Regions from separate parts of the Pradoshia sp. Z3_51 genome, predicted to be linked through region 2. Evidence: predicted binding sites of a transcription regulator. Region 2 holds the regulator's gene; the other holds the start of a gene.

Region 1 (10,085 bases), on a different contig from region 2:
GCCAATGTGGAAGAAGATTGCGCTTCCCTTATAAGGTGTTCGCTTCGTATTGTAGTTGATTACAAACCCATATGTGTAGGCTGATATATTCATATTTTCTGCACTTTTCCATTGACCCTTGGTTTTCTTTTTGGACTGCCAAGTGTTGTATAGTTTCGATTTCGGATCATCAACCCATACGTCATCCGCTGTGATTTTACGATAATTCAGCTTTGTTCCGGGATTTGCTTTTCGGCCAAAAGCTGTACCGATTGTATACTTCCCAATCGGAGACCTCTTGCCACTTTCTTTCATGTCCTTTTCCTTTGCAAATCCATACTTCCCAATATAACCTTTGGTTATTAATACAGGTACCCATTTTCCTTTAGAGTTCCTCTCGAATGTGCGGATTTCAGCTTTCGATGTATTATATCCACTTGAAGTAACGAGAATGAGTTGCTTGTTGCTTTCGACTGTCTTTAAGCCTTCAGCTAAATTTTTCGGAGCTGCGGGCTTTTTGGAAGTTAAATAGTTACTGGAAGCCCAACCGGTTTTGCTGCCAATGATTACTTTGCTCCAAGAGCCTTTCGTTTGAGTTACTTTAACTGAGCTGTTCTTTTTAACAGTTGTAACTACTTTGTACTTAGTTCCGGCTCCACTGCGAATATTTAATGTACTTGCTGTGACATACATCGTTTTAGAAGTTACTTCTGCAACAGGTTTTTTAGATGTTAAATATTTGCTGGAAACCCAGCCAGTCTTGCTTCCAACCGTTACTTTTTCCCATGAGCCTTTCGTTTGAGCTACTTTGACTGAGGTATTCTTTTTAACAGTTGTAACAACTTTGTATGTAGTTCCTGGACCACTTCGTACATTTAGTGTACTGGCCGTTACATATTTGGATGATGCAGCTTGAACGTTATTTTCCACGGGAAGACCTGAAAGAATCACGAACAGTGCGATTATGATTGCAATCCCCTTTTTGATCATGTATTCACTTCTCCTTAATAATTTATGTACTTCCTTATTCTATTTACTTCTAAATGTAGTCGTAAACGAGCTCTTCTTATTTTACTAGATTTAAATTTTTTAATCATGTGGTCCTGCCCAATTTCGTTCTATTGTTCTATGAATTTTACGGATATTTAATGAAATATTTTTAAAATTAATACATGGTTTACCAATATAGCAGATCTCAAGTAATAATTTTCAGCCAATGGATGAATGTTTATGCTAATTGCCATCGGGAAGAAGAAAAAAGAAGTGATAGAAGGGGAAAGGAGGAAATATAAAATGGAAAAAACAATTTTTATTACTGGAGCAGGGAGCGGACTCGGCAAAGGATCGGCTATTGGTCTGGCGAAAAAAGGTCATCATGTCATAGCGACGACTGAGACGACATCTCAGAAAACAGCGCTTATGCGGGAAACGAGAGACTTGGGAATAAATATGGAAGTTTTTAAGCTCGATATTACCAATCCTATTGATTTAAGAGAAATTGATAAATATGATTTTGATATTTTTGTGGCGAATGCCGCGATTAATGAAGGTGGACCGCTCGCTGAAATACCAATGGAACGGTTCCGCGCTATCTTTGAAGTGAACGTTTTTGCCACGCTTGAGACAGCTCAAATCGCTGCAAGAAAGCTGGTTAACAAAGGTATGGGCAAAATTGTTTTCTTAAGTTCAATGGCAGGCATTATGACAACTCCTTATGCAGGTCCATACGCAGCGACCAAGCATGCCATTGAAGCAATGGCTTTGACATTAAAGGATGAATTAAAAGAGTTTGGCATACAGGTGGCGACTATTAACCCGGGTTCATTTGATACGGGTTTCAACGATCGGGCTGTAGAAGAAAAATGGAAATGGTTTAATGAGGAAGAACACTTTACCCGTAAAGAAGATATGAAAGCAATGGAAGAGGGATTGAAAAATCAAATGGATCCAGAGGATATGATTGAAAAAATGATAGAAATTATCCCGGCAGAACACCATAAATTCCGTACAGTTTATCCAGAGCAAACAGAAAAACAGATGAAGGAAGCTGAACAGAAAAAGTGGGGGATGGAAGTTTAATTCGACAAAGTATTAATATACTTTCACTCTTTTTTCTCTTTAACTACTAATTGTCACATTGTGTCCAACTTTTGATCTAGTAGGTTAGGTGTTTTAGTTTTATTTAAATTTAAATATAAGTTAAAATATTCCTGAAGCAAGAATATCATTTTTTTCGGGTAAACTTACTTTCTTTTATGTCTAGGCAAAATTAGGCTATGTTAAAGTCCGTTATGTTGGCTAAGCAGGTTTTACTTGAAATGGATCTGAGGACATTGGGGATGTCACGCTTTTATGCTGGATTAATACGAAGTGTCACAGACAAATCCAAGTATAAATTTTAAAATCCGTATGGATAAACAGAGCCTATACTTTAATGAGGAGGTAGTTCAAAATGAAATTAGAGGGAAAAGTAGCGGTTGTAACAGGTGCAGCATCCGGAATGGGGAAAGCGATTGCAGAGCTTTATGCAAAAGAAGGAGCTAAAGTCCTTGTAACAGATCTTAACCTTGAGGGTGCCGAAAATGTAGTCGAAGGGATTACAAACAATGGTGGTACAGCGAAAGCATTGCAAGTGAACGTTGCAAAGCTTGAAGATATCGAGGGAATGATTGATACAGCTGTTAGTGAATTTGGTACATTAGATATACTTGTTAACAATGCAGGCATTATGGATGGTTTCGAACCTGTTGCGGATATACAAGATGAAAGATGGGATTTAATTTTTGATGTAAATACAAAAGGTGTTATGCGTTCCATGCGTAAGGTCGTTCCATTATTCCAGGAAAAAGGCCAAGGCATAATTATAAATATTGCTTCTACTGGTGGATTAAACGGTGCTCATGCAGGTGCAGCCTATGGTGCTTCCAAGCATGCGGTGGTTGGTCTTACTAAGAACACAGCCTTTATGTATGCAAAAGAAGGCATTCGCTGTAATGCAATCGCACCAGGTGCGGTTGAGACCAATATTTCTGCATCGATGGGAAAAGTTAATGAATTTGGAATGGGACGTTCTAGATTAGCACAAGCTGCGATTCCTAAAGTGGGACAGCCGGAAGAAATTGCAGCAGCTGCCTTATTCCTTGCTTCTGAGGATTCCAGCTTTGTAAATGGTACAGTTTTAGTAGTTGATGGTGGTTGGACTTCAGCATTCTAATAAATATTAAATAATTGATTACAATTAGGCAGCTTGTTTCTCTGATTTAGAGGGACAAGCTGCTTTTTCTTTTGAATAAGAAAATATATATTTAAATAACAAAATTTCACATAATCACTTTAAATAAAATATATTCAGTTAATAAATATTATTTTAATATAATTAATTGACAGGTGACAGGTTGTCACTTATAGTAGTCTTACTTGATAAACTGTCATGAAACTGACCAGACTAATTACATCAAGAGACTAATAAGTAAAGGGTGTCATCAAACGTATATGAAAGTACTTGAGTTGCATCATGTGAACAAACAATACCCGATTGCAGATGGTCAATACTTCCCTGCTCTTAAAGATGTTAATGTTTCCTTTGAGAAGGGAGAATTGGTCTCCATCATTGGTGAATCAGGAAGTGGTAAATCCACTCTAATGAATCTGATTGGCGGGTTGGATTCTGATTTTACCGGTTCCGTTCAGTTTGAAGGGAAGAATATTGGTGAGTTTAATGAAAAAGAAATGGATGAATATCGAAAAAATAAAATAGGCTTTATTTTTCAAAGCTTTAATCTGATTCCGCATTTGTCTGTCCTCGATAATGTCACGATTGCGATGACTTTATCGAATGTAGGGAAAGAGGAACGCATTAAAAGAGCGGAGGAGATTCTAACTCAGGTTGGTTTGAAAAATCATATTTATAAAAAGCCAAATCAATTATCCGGCGGTCAAAAGCAAAGGGTTGCGATTGCGCGTGCATTAATTAATGATCCTGAAATCATCATTGCCGATGAACCAACCGGAGCACTTGATTCTGAAACAACGGAACAAGTATTGGCGATCATAAAAGATATTGCTAAGCAAGGTAAGCTGGTTATTATGGTTACTCACTCTGAGCGAGTAGCGAACCATTCCTCAAGGGTAATCCAAATTGCAGATGGGAAAATTATCCGTGATGACAGAGGAGAACCTCTAGAACAAATGGAACCTCAATCCAATCAAGTGGAAAAGAAGGTTGGTGAAAACCTTAGCTTTGTGGCGGCCGTGAAACTTGCATTTCTGAATATGAAAGAGAAGCTTGGTAGAAATGTTTGGGTTTCATTAGGAGCAAGCATAGGAATCATGAGTGTCATCTTTTTCCTTTCATTAGGAAATGGTGTGAAGACCTATATGAATGACTCTATGAACAGTATGGTGAATCCGCTTGTCGTAGAAGTTAATATGCCTTCTGAGGAAGAGGAACTTCCGCCATCAGTGGATGAAAATCAGGCAATGATGCTATCGATGATGGGAGAACAGACACCATTTGAGGAAAAGGATATCGAGAAATTATCCGAAATCGAGCATGTTTCTTCAGTGGAAAAGGGATTTAATCTCATCTCATTTGGCTCCAATGCGGTTAAATATGGAGACAAAAAGGTTGATTTGATGATGATTACAACCATTTCATCTAACATAACAGATACGAGTATTAAGGAAGGCACTTTACCTGGAAAACAAGAAATTCTCCTTGCGGAGGGTACCGCTGAAAAATTAGGCGGAGATATGATCGGTAAAGATGTTAACGTAACGCTAATGCTTAATGAACAGTTATATGAAAAAACCTATACGGTTAGTGGAATTATTTCATTAGGCAGTCAATTTGCAGCGATGGATTTAATCTATGCCAATTATGAGGATCTGGTACAGCTTGCAGAGGATAACGGTCAGACATTGGATCCTACAAGTATCTATTTAGTTGCAGATAATGAAGAGTTTACGGAAGATATAAAAGCAAAAATCAAGGATATGGGCTACAATGGTTCATCGCAAGAAACAATGACAGCTATGATGAACGAAATGCTGGATGTTTTGACATATGTATTAACCGGGATTTCAGGCATTTCACTTTTTGTTTCAGCAATCATGATTTTGGTTGTTCTCCATATTAGTGTTGTTGAGCGTACGAAGGAAATCGGGGTCCTAAAAGCGATTGGTGCAAGACGCATGGATATTAGAAGAATTTTTGTATCTGAAGCATTCCTGATTGGATTATCGAGTGGAATTATCGGTGTTCTGGCAGCCTCTTTATTAACCTTTGTAGCTAATAGCCTTTCAACTAAATTAATTGATTTTGAAATTGTACAAATAACCCCAGCATATCTTGTTTTCGGTGTTGCTGCTAGCATCATTATTAGCATGCTTTCTGGACTTATGCCCGCCAATAAAGCGGCTAAATTGGATCCAGTTGACTCTTTACGCAGAGAGTAGGAAAGTATATGCCGAGTCAAACATTTGTGAATTTACCAGCGGAAAAGAGAATCAGGATTATTCAGGCTGCTAAGGAGGAATTTAGCCAATATTCCTTCTATGATGCATCAATTAATCGAATTATTAAAGAAGCGCAAATTCCTCGGGGAAGCTTCTATCGTTACTTTGAAAATAAAGAAGATCTGTTTCTGTATTTATTAAATGAATATAAAAGTGACCTCTTGGATCAGATTAACAGCAAGATTAACGCCGGGGTAAACCTCTTTTCAATTCACTTTCTGCTATTTGATTATATAACTAAGAAAGCGATGGATCCTGCTCATTCCAAGTTTTTGGTCAATGTATTTACGCGGACGGATAGTAAGCTAGCTGAACATTTAATGAGCTTTACGGATGTACGTGAAATGGAAGAGAAGCAAGAGAAGTTTCTGAATCTAGTTACTGACACTCATTTACTAAAGGTTGAAATAAAAGAGGAATTGTTTCAAGTTATTGAGATATTGAGAACTATCACATTCAATCAAATTATCCTGGCGTTAAATGATTTTTCGACTGTAAGCCAAAAAAGAAAAGACATGGAGCGTCAATTTCATTTTATTAAATATGGTGTACTGAAATAAACAAAGTAAAAGCCTTGAACGTGTGTTCTAAACAGGTTCAAGGCTTTTTATTATAGTCAGGTAGCTTCCACTCGATCTGCAAATATATGAATATTATCTTTAAGAATAGAAGGCTGTTGGTCTGCCGGGTACGATTTTAATGCTATTTTGGCAATGAATTTCTCGAAAATTCCCAATGCGTGAGAACGAATTTCTCCACCGAAGCAGTCAATTGCTGTTGCTTGCTCAAGTAACTCATCTGGAAAGTTGGTTTGAAAGTATTTTTCAGCATTTCCGACATCAGCGCAGCAAATAAATAGACCGACCTCTTTCTGTTTAAAATCTTTAAGATGGTTTTTTACGAATTTTTTAACCGACGAATGAAGTTTCCCATAACGGATGGGACCGCCAATCAAAACAGTATCATAGGCATCCAGCGAAGGATCAGTGTGCGTAAGATCAACTAATTTTGCATGCCCATTAAAGTCTTGTTCAAGGATATGTACGCATGTTTCTGTAGTTCCGCTTTTTGAAGCATAAGCAATCAATATGTTCATGACTAATATGGCTCCCTTCTAAGATGACGTGTCTATATAAAGCATATACCCTTTTTGTCATCCTACCAAGGGGAAATATCAGAAACTTCTAATATTATCTGACATTAGGTTTTAGAGATAGAGGGCAATCTGTAGAAATAATCTTTGGCCGCAAGTAGTTGATTGGTCCGTCAGCTACTTATCCATGGAAAAGGTTAATAGGACAAGAGAGAGGTGTATAAAGCCAATAAAAAATCCTGTCCGCTGGTTTAGCGGACAGGATTTAACATTTATTAATAGGCTATGCTGAATAAACCTTTAATGTGTGAAAGATAACGGATATTACTTGCTTCTTTCATCATTGTAGCCGGTAAGCCTTTTAATGGTGTTGAGTTCCCGCCAATAATGGCTACGCCATCTTTACGTCCAAGACTTGCTAATGTTCCTGAGTTTACTGGAGCAAATACTTCAGGAAGAGTACCCTTAATGGATGCCGCAATATTATAACCAATCAATTCACCCATTTGCCAAGCCATTTGTGCAGTTGGCGGGTATGGTCTCGCACCAGGAGCAGGGAAGACAACTGCACTGTCACCAGCAATATAAACATCAGGATGTGAAGTAGATTGTAGATATTCATTAACAGTAGCACGGTTACGATCTACTGCTAAACCAGATTCGCCGATAACAGGAAGGCCTTGTACACCGCCAGTCCATACAAATGTGTTAGCGATAATTTTTTGACCATCTTTTAATTCGATCACATTTCCGTTTACACCTGTGACAGGAAGTCCAGTCAAGAATTGAACTCCACGATTCTCTAAGCTTGTCATTGAACGTTCAATTAAATGATCAGGAAGCATAGGTAAAATTTTTGGACCTGCTTCAACTAGGATAAATTTAAGCTCAGAAGGATCAACCATATATTTTTTAGCAACTTTAGGAGTTGTATCCGCAATTTCTCCAACTAATTCAACACCGGTTAGTCCACCGCCACCGATTACAATGGTTGCATCGGCTGGATTTTTAGTTTGTGCATATTCTTTAATTCGATCTTCGATATGCTTGTTAATTTTATTAGCATCCTCTGCTGATTTTAAGACCATACTATTTTCTTCAAGTCCAGGAATGCCAAAATAAGCAGTTTGGCTGCCTAATCCAACGACTAATTTATCATAGGTTAAGATTTTTCCGCTTGAAAGGGTTACCTTTCTTTCATCTGCTGAAATAGATTCAACTTTAGAGATGATTAGATTAATATCTTTTCCTTTAAACAAACGATCTAATGGCATAGCAATTCTGCCTTCGCTAATATTGCCTGCTGCCAAACGATGCAGTTCAGTAATGATTTGATGTGTCGGATATTGGTTAACAACTGTAATAGTAGCTTCTTCAGATGTTAAATGCTGACGTGCTGATAATGCTGAAAGAAGACCGCCATACCCTGCTCCTAAAATAACAATTTCTTGTGCCATGATATGTTCCACCCTTGTTTGTAATATTTTTAATCTAGTATTTTATTAAAATCATTTAATAAGTGCTTTTTGTATAAATGAATAAGCTTTTATTTAGAACGTTCGTTGCTTACTTGAAGATAAGCGCTGGCAAAACGAAGAACCTTTTGGATTTGAGGATCTTTTAGCATTTTCATCAAACCGAATACACTGATCACTTCTTTGCTTTGTTCAGCTCTTTCCTTTGCTTCCATAGCATTGACAGCTATATGTTTGGCTGTTTTCGTAACAGGCTCTGCAAATTCCTTCGCTGTACTGGCAAAATCGTTTACTAATACTTTATCAGTAGCGACGGATTGAGCGAATTCATATGATTTGTTCAGTGCTGTTACAACTTCAGTTAATTGTGGTAATTGATTTAATAGTGTAACTAATGATTCCTGAACCTCTGGTTTTGATAATTGTTTTAACAATTCTTCTTGTGAAGCAACCGGAGAGGATTGTGTCTCTGATTGCTGTTTCATTGTGTCTGACATAGCAAATACCCCATTTCTGTTTGTTATAGCGAAAAATTAAATTAGTTATATTTATATAACCATAAATCCTCTACTTTAAGCATACTCCTTGTGTATAAATTCACAAAACTTTTTGCTCGAAAAAAGCGCTTTCATAGCAAAAAGAATACTATTTACACTATATTGATAGTGAAATATTTCATTCATCAATAGTTACCGTTGTAATTTTGATTTATAAATAATGAAAACAGGAGGATTTTTGAGGATGATAAAATAGTTAATGGGGAGAGAGTGTGTTTAGGGCATTTTATAATAGTGAAATAATGAAGGAATAAAAAAATAGACCCTCCGAGGAGAGTCTACTTCCTGATTATTCTTGTTCACCAATAATCGTTTCGGCAATGTTTTTCGCATGATCGCCGATACGTTCAAGATTACTTAAAATATCAACGTAAACGAGGCTTGCTTGTGCAGAGCAGGATCCATTATTTAAGCGGATGACATGCTGCTTTCTTAATTGGCGCTCCATCTTATCGATTTTACGTTCCAATTCAAGCACCTTATATGCACTTTCCTTATCTTGATTCTCTATTGCCGCCATCGCTTCTTTGACCGCTTCTATAGTTAGTGTGAACATTTGAGACATGCCTTCTGTGGCCTCATCTGTAAATGTTGCTTTATTTGTATTTTTATACTCTGCAAATTCCAGAATATTTTCGAAATGATCGCCAATGCGTTCGATATCTGTAATGGTATGCATTAGAATATTATGTTCGTCAGATTCATTAGCAGACAGTGAACTTGTGGAGACTTTAACAAGATAATCTGTTATTTTGTGATCTAAATTATTAAGAGCCTCTTCAATTTGATTACCTGTATTCAATGAAGCAGTTTCATTAGTTAACAGGTAGTTATACGTTTCTTCCAATCCTTTAATAGCAAACTCGCCCATTCGCAAAGTTTCCTTTTTCGCCTGTCCAAGTGCAATAGAAGGAGATTGGTCGATGATTCGCTCATCCAGATGCTCTGGTTTATACTCAATAACAGTATCTTTTCCTGGAATGAGTTTAGTAACAATCCACGCATATACACCAATGAATGGAATCATGATCAGTGTGTTTGTAATGTTGAATGTTCCATGTGCAAAGGCAATGGTCATTTCCGGATTTAGTCCAAGTGTTTGTTGGAACCAGCCAATAAGGGACGTAAATGGAACGAGCAAAATCATAAAAATGATTGTACCGAACACATTGAAAAGTATGTGTACACAAGCAGCACGTCTAGCGGCAACTGATGCACCAATCGATGCAAGAAGGGCAGTGATAGTTGTTCCGATGTTATCTCCGAATAGTACCGGTAAGGCACCTTGCAGGTCAATAAGCCCTTCACCAAATAATCCCTGAAGGATTCCGATTGTAGCACTGGAGCTTTGTACTAATAATGTAAAGACTGTTCCTACTACAACACCGAGTATGGAATAATCACTTAAGCTGACAGTTAGATCATGAAACCATTCGAAGGTACGTAGAGGCTTCATTCCACTGC
Region 2 (9,275 bases):
CGAAGTGTGTAGGAAAGCAGCTATGTTCCACCTATGGGACACCTATGCCCGACCTATACCCGGGCAAAGGTGGTTGAAAGGTAGGCGAAGTGTGTAGGAAAGCAGCTATGTTCCACCTATGGGACACCTATGCCCGAACTATACTGGGGTAAAGGTGGTTGAAAGGTGGGTAAAGTATGTAGGAAAGCAGCTATGTTCCACCTATGGATCACCTATGCCCGACCTATACAGGGGTAAAGGTGGTTGAAAGGTAGGCGAAGTATGGAGGAAAGCAGCTATGCTCCACCTATGAGGCACCTATGCCCGATCTATACCGGGGTAAAGGTGGTTGAAAGGTAGGCGAAGTGTGTAGGAAAGCAGCTATGCTCCGCCTATGAGGCACCTATGCCCGACCTATACGGGGGTAAAGGTGGTTGAAAGGTGGGTGAAGTATGGAGGGAAGCAGCTATGTTCCACCTATGGAACACCTATGCCCGACGTATACCAGGGTAAAGGTGGTTGAAAGGTGGGTGAAGTGTGTAGAAAAGCAACTATGCTCCGCCTATGAGGCACCTATGCCCGACCTATGCCCCGCGGTGATCTATCCCAAGGCAAGGACCTTAAAGGTCGGCGTAGTCGTACCGAAGCCGTGTCACACTGTATTAAAGCTATGCGAAGTATACAGCAAATCTGTAGTAGCCAAGACCTCATCTCAAGCAATAAATTTATACGTAAAGAGTCAGATATTCCATTACCAAATTCATATTTCTAACCTTGCGCTAACCTAAAAAAACGAAATTGGATTTACACACTAAAATAATGTAAACTTTAATAATAAAATATAAAGCATGGTGAATGACTGTGATCGAATATATGAGAATTTGTAATAGTGAAGAAGAGACCAGGAAGCTGGCAGAGGAAATTGGAAGTCGCCTGATTCCCGGATCTGTAATTGCGCTTGAGGGAGACCTAGGTGCAGGCAAAACAACATTTAGCAAGGGAATTGCTAAAGCAATTGGTGTAACAAGAAATGTAAATAGCCCGACCTTTACCATTATGAAAGAATATAAAGGGAAATTTCCACTTTATCACATGGATGTTTATCGAATTGAAAATGAAGAGGAAGATTTCGGGTTTGAAGAATATTTTGAAGGTGAAGGAATTACGATCGTCGAGTGGGCTCATCTGATAAAAGGACAATTGCCGGAAGAGCTTTTGACCTTATATTTATATCATGATGGGAATGATAGACGGAGAATTGTAGCTGAACCAAAAGGTGAATTTTATGAAAAGCTATGTGAGGAGATATTTTAATGAATGTATTAGCAATTGATACATCTACGAATGTCCTGGGAGTGGCTGTTGCTAATGAAAAAGGGATTATCGGAGAGCAAATAACATTTACAAAACGAAACCATTCAGTACGGGCGATGCCTTCCATAGAAGCAATTTTGAAGGAATGCGGGCTTAAGCCAGGAGACCTTGATAAAATCGTGGTGGCAAAGGGGCCAGGTTCTTATACCGGCGTAAGAATTGGCGTAACGATTGCCAAGTCTTTGGCCTGGAGTCTAGGCATTCAATTATCAGGCGTATCAAGTTTAGAGGCGCTTGCCCTGAATGGCAGATATTTCAATGGTTTGGTATGTCCACTGTTTGATGCAAGAAGGGGACAGATTTATACAAGTCTTTTTAAATGGGATAATGGAGAGTTAGTTAGATTGGAGGAAGACCAGAATGTGTTGGCCATTGAGTGGGCTGAGCATTTAAAATCACTCAATCAACCTATACTATTCATAGGCAATGATGTTCCTATTCATATCGAGGCCCTAACAGAAATTCTTGGAGATAAGGCTATTATGGCACCTTTATCGTTGCATCAGGCCAGGCCGGGTGAATTAGCATTGCATGGCATGAATCTGCCTGGTGATGATATCCACACCTTTGTCCCCAATTACGTACGTTTAGCAGAAGCTGAGGCGAAATGGTTAGAAGCTCAAGAGAAACAGAGGGAAGAGTAATGAATCAGACGATTACATTTCGTAAGATGACTATAGAGGATCTTGATAGTGTGATTGAGGTAGAGCATGCTTCTTTTACTTTGCCATGGAGCAAAGAAGCTTTTTATAATGAGCTGATGAACAATCAATATGCGTATTATTTGGTAGCAGAGGACCAGGGGAAAGTAATTGGTTATTGCGGTACTTGGTTCATCCTCGATGAGGGCCATATCACGAATATTGCCGTATTGCCGGAATGGAGAGGCAAAAAAATCGGGGAAGAATTAATGGTACGTATGTTGGGCAAGGCACAAAGCATGGGAGTGAAAAGAATGACTCTCGAGGTACGGATCGGAAACCAAACTGCTCAAAGTCTCTATCGAAAATTGGGCTTTAAAGACGGTGGCATAAGAAAGTTTTATTATACAGACAATATGGAAGATGCATTAGTAATGTGGGTGGAATTATGGTGAATAAAGAAAATCAAATCATATTAGGTATAGAAACCAGCTGTGATGAAACCGCAGCAGCAGTAATAAAAAATGGCCGAGAAATTCTTTCAAATGTTGTAGCTTCTCAAATCGAGAGCCATAAACGTTTTGGTGGAGTCGTTCCTGAAATTGCTTCAAGGCATCATGTTGAAGCAATTACCCTTGTAGTTGAAGAGGCATTGGAGAAAGCAGAAATCTCTTGGGATGATCTTGATGGAATTGCGGTTACTGAAGGTCCTGGGTTAGTGGGAGCTCTCTTAATAGGCGTAAATGCGGCAAAAGCATTGGCTTTTGCTCATGGAATTCCACTTATTAATGTACATCATATCGCTGGACATATATATGCAAACAGAATTCTCACTGAGTTTTCCTTTCCCCTCCTTGCATTGGTTGTATCCGGTGGCCATACGGAGCTGGTGTTGATGAAGGAGCATGGAGCTTTTGACGTTATAGGGGAAACAAGAGATGATGCAGCCGGTGAAGCATATGATAAAGTAGCTCGTACGCTAAAGCTACCTTATCCGGGCGGCCCTCATATTGATCGACTGGCGCATGAAGGTCAGCCAACAGTTAAACTGCCTCGTGCATGGCTAGAAGAGGATTCATATGATTTCAGTTTCAGCGGATTAAAATCGGCTGTTATAAATACATTGCATAATGCCAACCAAAAAGGTGAAGTGTTAGCTCCTGAGGATCTGGCTTGCAGCTTTCAGGAAAGTGTAATTGATGTCTTAGTAACTAAAACCGTAAAAGCAGCAGAAGAGTTCCAGGTGAAACAAGTACTGTTAGCCGGCGGGGTTGCTGCCAATAAAGGATTAAGAACTAAATTAGAAAAAGCTTTTATAGACAAAAAGGAAGTAGAATTGATTATACCTCCACTTTATTTATGTACAGATAATGCAGCAATGATTGCTGCAGCAGGTAGTATTGCATTTGAAAAAGGCAAACGAGCTGCCATGGACTTAAATGCAAATCCAGGATTGATATTGGAATAAAAAATGAGGCTGGGACATAACTAAATTTGCTGTGTCCAAAACCGAACGATGTATTGAATTTTTATTAAACTAAATAGAAAAAGCCGAACTATTATTAATAATGCTTAAACTGCACTTTATAATAGTTCGGCTTTTTTAGTTGCTGGAAACCTTTTGTCCCAGCCTTATTTTATTGGTAAAAAAATTGATTGAAAAGTAAAAGCACTCGAATAATTGTGGATAACTACATGTTATCAACAGATTCTGTGGATAAAAGATTTGAAATCTGTGGATAATGTGGAAAAATCAAAACAAACCTTATTTTATAACTTTTTTAATGTGGATAAAAATGTTGATAAAAACCAAGTCATCCCTAACTTGGTTTTTTATCTTGATTTATTCGTCTTGTAGAGAAGTCCACTCTTCCATTAATGCTTCCAATTCTTCTTCAGTTGCTGTAAGAGTTGTCTGGATTTCCAATGATTTCTCATGGTCCTGATAGATTTCCGGATCACATAATTGTGTATTTAAATCGGATATCCGTGTATCAAGTTCTTCAATGGTAGTTTCAATTTCTGCGATACGTCTTTGGCGTTGGCGCTCTTTCTTTTTAAGCTCCTTGTCCTCCTGATAAGTAGTTTTATCTGAAACAGGGCGATTGTTGGAGATAGAATCCGCTGGTTTTTCCAGTTCAGCGAGTTCCGCTTGTTCTTGTTTTTTCTGAATATAGTAGTCATAATCTCCCAAGTATTCAATTGTACCATCTGCTTTCATTTCCAATACTTTATCGGCAATTCGATTGATAAAGTAACGGTCATGGGATACAAAGAGGAGAGTGCCTGAATAATCAACCAGTGCATTTTCAAGCACTAATTTACTGTCCAAATCCAAGTGGTTGGTCGGCTCATCTAAAATTAAAAGGTTGGCTTTTTGCATCATTAATTTTGAAAGAGCCAGCCGTGCTTTTTCACCACCGCTCAAGGTAGAGACAGTTTTCATTACATCGTCTCCGCTGAATAGAAAGTTCCCTAATATGGATCGGATATCCTTTTCAGGTTGGTTGGGGAAGTCATCCCACAACTCATTTAGCACAGTTTTGTTGGACGATAGATTAGCCTGCTCTTGATCATAATATCCGAGTGTCACATTGGCACCGAGCTGAAAGTCTCCATGCAAAGCTGGAATTCTGTCAATCAATGTTTTTAATAAAGTAGATTTCCCTACTCCATTCGGACCAATCAGTGCAATGCTTTCTCCTCTAGTTATTCTAAAGTTCAAGTGGCTGGCGACAGGTGCTTCATATCCAATAGACAAATCATTTGCATGAAGGACTTCATTACCACTTTGCCTTTCAATCTCAAAGGTAAAATTAGCTGATTTTTCATCGCCCAAGGGCCGATCCATCACTTCCATACGCTGCAGGGCCTTTTGCCGGCTCTGGGCCCGTTTAGTTGTAGATGCTCTGGCCATGTTTCTTTGGACAAAATCTTTTAATTTTGCAATCTCATCCTGCTGCTTTTCATAAAGCTTTGCATTACGTTCATATTCCTCTGCCTTTTGCTCTAAGTATCTGCTGTAATTCCCTGTATATTTCTTAATTGATGTTCGGGAAAGCTCCATGACTTGATGGACAACCTTATCAAGAAAATAACGATCATGGGAAACAATGAGGATAGCTCCAGGATATGATTGAAGGTAGCCTTCGAGCCAGCCTAATGTATCGATATCAAGATGGTTGGTCGGCTCGTCCAGAATCAGTAAATCAGGTTTCGTTAATAATAATTTACCTAGTGCAAGCCTGGTTTTTTGGCCGCCGCTTAAGGAATTAATAGATGTAGTATAATCATAATCTGAGAAACGCAAACCGTGTAAAACAGAACGTACATCTGCTTCCATTTGGTAACCGCCAGAATTTTTAAATTCCTCCTGGAGACGATCGTAATCTTTTAATACCCGGTTATATTTTTGTTCATCATTGTAGACAGAAGGATCAGCCATAGATTTTTCCAATAATCTCAATTCATCTTCTTGTTTTTGTAAGCCTTCAAAAACAGAGATCATTTCATCCCAAATAGAGCGGTCGGATTGAAGACCGGTATTCTGAGCCAAATAACCAATCGAAACATCTTTTGGCTTATAGATCTCGCCACTGTCATGTGAAAGGTGCCCGGCAATAATTTTAAGCAGGGTAGATTTACCGGCACCGTTTCTGCCAACAAGTGCAATACGGTCTTTCGTTTGAACTTCGAGCTTAATTGTAGATAAAATTGCTTCAGCTCCATAATATTTGGATACATTATTAACTTGTAAAATAATCATATTCTCACCTCAAGAAGTACATACCTTAAGTGTAGCCTACTCTTGATAAGCACCGCAACTTAATAGAAAATTTGTGAATACTCACACAAAAATTACCAAAAATGATAGAAATATTATAGAATAGGAATAGGAGAATAAACTTTCAGTGAATTTACGTGCTTTATTAATCAGGAAAGATCCCATATGATTGGTATCGCGGAGGTAACCTGGAAACAATCAGAACCGCTAGTCCTAGTATTTTGCTCGAATATAAAATTAACGAATCATTGATAAAAAAGCGGCGTATTATACATAGCTAAGATAGTTAGAATTATGGTAGTGAAGAAAACTTCTGATATAATTTCTATGTGGTACCCGGGCACTCCAAGGATTAGATATTGATTTTATATGGAAAAAAGCTGAAAATATGAATAGATTAATTATTCGTATAATCTTAAAAACGAAAGTAAGAAATAACAGCTGTTTCAGCAATACTTGATTAACCTTATATGTTATGTGCAAAGCAATCGAAAAATCAATGGTTATTGAAGGAAACTATTTTCATTGGAAAACCGGGGGGTAAAACCAGTCGGGATTATCAAAGGCAGTTTTGATATATGGAGTAACGATTGACAAGAAAGAATAGGGAGAAGGGAATTAATTTTGCAGGAAAATACTAAAATACCGCAGGCTACAGCCAAACGACTTCCATTATATTATCGTTTTATACAAAATCTACACGCGTCAGGAAAACTACGAGTTTCTTCCGCAGAACTAAGTGAAGCTGTTAAAGTAGATTCAGCTACTATACGAAGAGATTTCTCGTACTTTGGTGCTTTAGGTAAAAAAGGGTATGGTTACAATGTTAATTATCTATTATCCTTCTTTAGAAAAACTCTCGATCAAGATGAGATTACAAAGGTAGCTCTAATTGGAGTCGGGAATCTAGGTACAGCTTTCTTAAATTATAATTTTATGAAAAATAATAATACAAAGATTGAAATGGCGTTTGATGTTTCTCCTGATAAAGTAGGAACCCTTATAGGGGATGTTCCGCTCTATCATATGGATGAACTGGAGAAAAAACTTGAAAAGCAAGATATTAGTGTAGCTATTTTAACAGTTCCATCACAGGTTGCCCAATCTATTACAGATCGTTTAGTGGCTGCGAACATTAAGGCTATTTTAAACTTTACACCGGCACGTCTGAATGTGCCAGACAGCATTCGTGTCCATCATATTGACCTTGCAGTCGAATTGCAATCATTAGTATATTTTCTTAAACATTATCCATCCGGAAATACGGAAGATACAGAATAAAAAATCTCGAAGGTTTTCCCTCCGAGATTTTTTTTGTTATTCTTTTGGTTTTTCACTTTTCATTTTCTTTATTTGCTTATGAATCATCACCAAGCGGATTCCTGAACCAACATCAAGTGTAGCCAGTATGATCAGGAAATAGGTAAAGAAATCCCAACCGCTGCGTGATACATTTTGAACAGCAAAAAATATAAAAATAGCACCTAAAATTAAGTAAGTCGTTGCCATATACAACGGTGAACGTCTCATAACAAACCTCCGATAAAGCTTTGAACTTTATTAAGCTCTTCCATATTTTTTAATATATCATCTTTGTAAAGTGATTGTACGATTACAACTAATGTATTCATAGTAATGTGGGCAAAAATAGGAACAAGGATTCTCTTTGTTTTAACATATAAATAAGCAAATGTGAATCCCATTGCTGTATAAAGCAGGATATGTACAAATTCCATGTGAGCAACGGCAAAGATCAGTGAACTGATTAACGCGCTCAGGAAGAAATTCAATCGCTTGTGTAATGTGCCAAAGATAATTTTCCTAAAGACAATCTCTTCTAAAAATGGCCCAAGTACAGAACTGACTACCATAACAAGCGGTACTGCCTCAATGAGACCGAGTATATTCTGTGTATTTTCAGACCCGGTAGGAATACCAATAATTCGTTCGATATTACCAGCTATAGATTGTGAAAACAAAGCAAGAAATACTCCGCCAATTGCCCAGCCGATCGAAGCTCCCACACTTGCCTGATCGCCTAAGCTTCTATTATTTTTTTCATATCTCAGTAGGACTAGAGTAATGATAGAAGCCAGAATAAAGCTTATAACAATCCAATACCCTGCAGCCAATACTTCTATCCGTTCCGCGGGGATATTCGTGTTCGATAAGAAAACCAGCATAATTGGGATACCAAGAATAGAAGAAAATTGCATGGCAATATAGGTAATGAGAATTGACCAGTAATATTTTTTCAAATAGAAAAACTCCCTTAATCTTTTATATAGATATTAGATTGCGCATATCTTTAATTTTAACCGTTTTTACCTCATAGTTACAATTGCGAAACATTTTCCTTCTCTTCATCTACCAAACTGAAATAAAAAGGATATTTAGACCTTATTTGGGTAAGATAAATAAATGGTGATAAAATTTAAAAATTTTAACTAATATTACTTGCAAATCATTGGTTCTTTATTTAAACTATAAATTGTGTTAGCACTCAACGATGATGAGTGCTAATAAAAATGGAGATAACTTTAAGGAGGTAGTTTTACTTGTTAAAGCCACTAGGAGATCGCGTTGTGATTGAACTTGTCGCACAAGAGGAAAAAACTGCAAGCGGCATCGTGTTACCAGACACTGCCAAAGAAAAACCATCTGAAGGCAAAATTGTAGCGGTAGGAACAGGCCGTGTCCTTGAGAATGGTGAGCGAGTAGGATTGGAAGTATCTGAAGGCGATCATATTATCTTCTCTAAATATTCAGGTACAGAAATTAAATACGAAGGTAAAGAATACTTAATTTTACGTGAAAGCGACATTTTGGCCGTTATTGCTTAACGAAAATGTCGATTAAAAAATAAGACATAACAAAAAAATCGAGGAGGTAATTTACGTATGGCAAAAGATATTAAATTTAGTGAAGAAGCTCGCCGCGCTATGTTACGTGGGGTAGATGCATTAGCTGATACAGTAAAAGTTACACTTGGACCAAAAGGACGTAACGTTGTTCTTGAAAAGAAATTCGGTTCCCCACTTATCACAAATGATGGTGTAACAATCGCAAAAGAAATCGAGCTTGAAGACGCGTTTGAAAACATGGGTGCTAAATTGGTTGCAGAAGTAGCAAGCAAAACAAATGAAATTGCTGGTGACGGTACAACTACTGCAACAGTTCTTGCCCAAGCTATGATTCGTGAAGGATTGAAAAACGTAACAGCTGGCGCTAACCCAATGGGCGTTCGTAAAGGGATTGAAAAAGCTGTTTCTGTTGCAATTGAAGAATTACAAGCAATCTCCAAACCAATCGAAGGCAAAGAATCCATTGCACAAGTTGCTGCGATTTCTTCTGCTGACGAAGAAGTTGGCGCTCTAATTGCTGAAGCAATGGAACGCGTTGGTAACGACGGAGTTATCACAATCGAAGAATCCAAAGGATTTACAACTGAACTAGATGTAGTAGAAGGTATGCAATTCGACCGTGGATATTCTTCT

The links. Region 2 encodes Rex, which represses fermentation and respiration genes when NADH is low (regulators of the CRP and FNR family bind a similar motif). Its sites were predicted from a motif close to TTGTGAAATATTTCACAA; they were not measured.
Region 1: the regulator Rex is predicted to act here: its motif matches at 8,650-8,667, upstream of AC4BHA_RS14040 (DUF1641 domain-containing protein).

Annotation. Positions count from the first base shown of each region.
Region 1 covers NZ_JBZAJC010000007.1:111,970-122,054, reverse strand. Annotated here, with positions in the region: gene AC4BHA_RS14075 (SH3 domain-containing protein) at 1-969, opposite strand, end outside; gene AC4BHA_RS14070 (SDR family oxidoreductase) at 1,273-2,058, shown strand; gene AC4BHA_RS14065 (SDR family oxidoreductase) at 2,432-3,193, shown strand; gene AC4BHA_RS14060 (ABC transporter ATP-binding protein/permease) at 3,472-5,436, shown strand; gene AC4BHA_RS14055 (TetR/AcrR family transcriptional regulator) at 5,445-6,056, shown strand; gene AC4BHA_RS14050 (flavodoxin domain-containing protein) at 6,113-6,592, opposite strand; gene AC4BHA_RS14045 (NAD(P)/FAD-dependent oxidoreductase) at 6,865-8,046, opposite strand; gene AC4BHA_RS14040 (DUF1641 domain-containing protein) at 8,136-8,561, opposite strand; gene AC4BHA_RS14035 (Na/Pi cotransporter family protein) at 8,911-10,085, opposite strand, start outside.
Region 2 covers NZ_JBZAJC010000012.1:79,952-89,226, reverse strand. Annotated here, with positions in the region: gene tsaE (tRNA (adenosine(37)-N6)-threonylcarbamoyltransferase complex ATPase subunit type 1 TsaE) at 835-1,293, shown strand; gene tsaB (tRNA (adenosine(37)-N6)-threonylcarbamoyltransferase complex dimerization subunit type 1 TsaB) at 1,293-1,997, shown strand; gene rimI (ribosomal protein S18-alanine N-acetyltransferase) at 1,997-2,449, shown strand; gene tsaD (tRNA (adenosine(37)-N6)-threonylcarbamoyltransferase complex transferase subunit TsaD) at 2,443-3,462, shown strand; gene AC4BHA_RS16520 (ABC-F family ATP-binding cassette domain-containing protein) at 3,838-5,760, opposite strand; gene AC4BHA_RS16515 (redox-sensing transcriptional repressor Rex) at 6,400-7,059, shown strand; gene AC4BHA_RS16510 (YdiK family protein) at 7,096-7,308, opposite strand; gene AC4BHA_RS16505 (CPBP family intramembrane glutamic endopeptidase) at 7,305-8,036, opposite strand; gene groES (co-chaperone GroES) at 8,337-8,621, shown strand; gene groL (chaperonin GroEL) at 8,679-9,275, shown strand, end outside.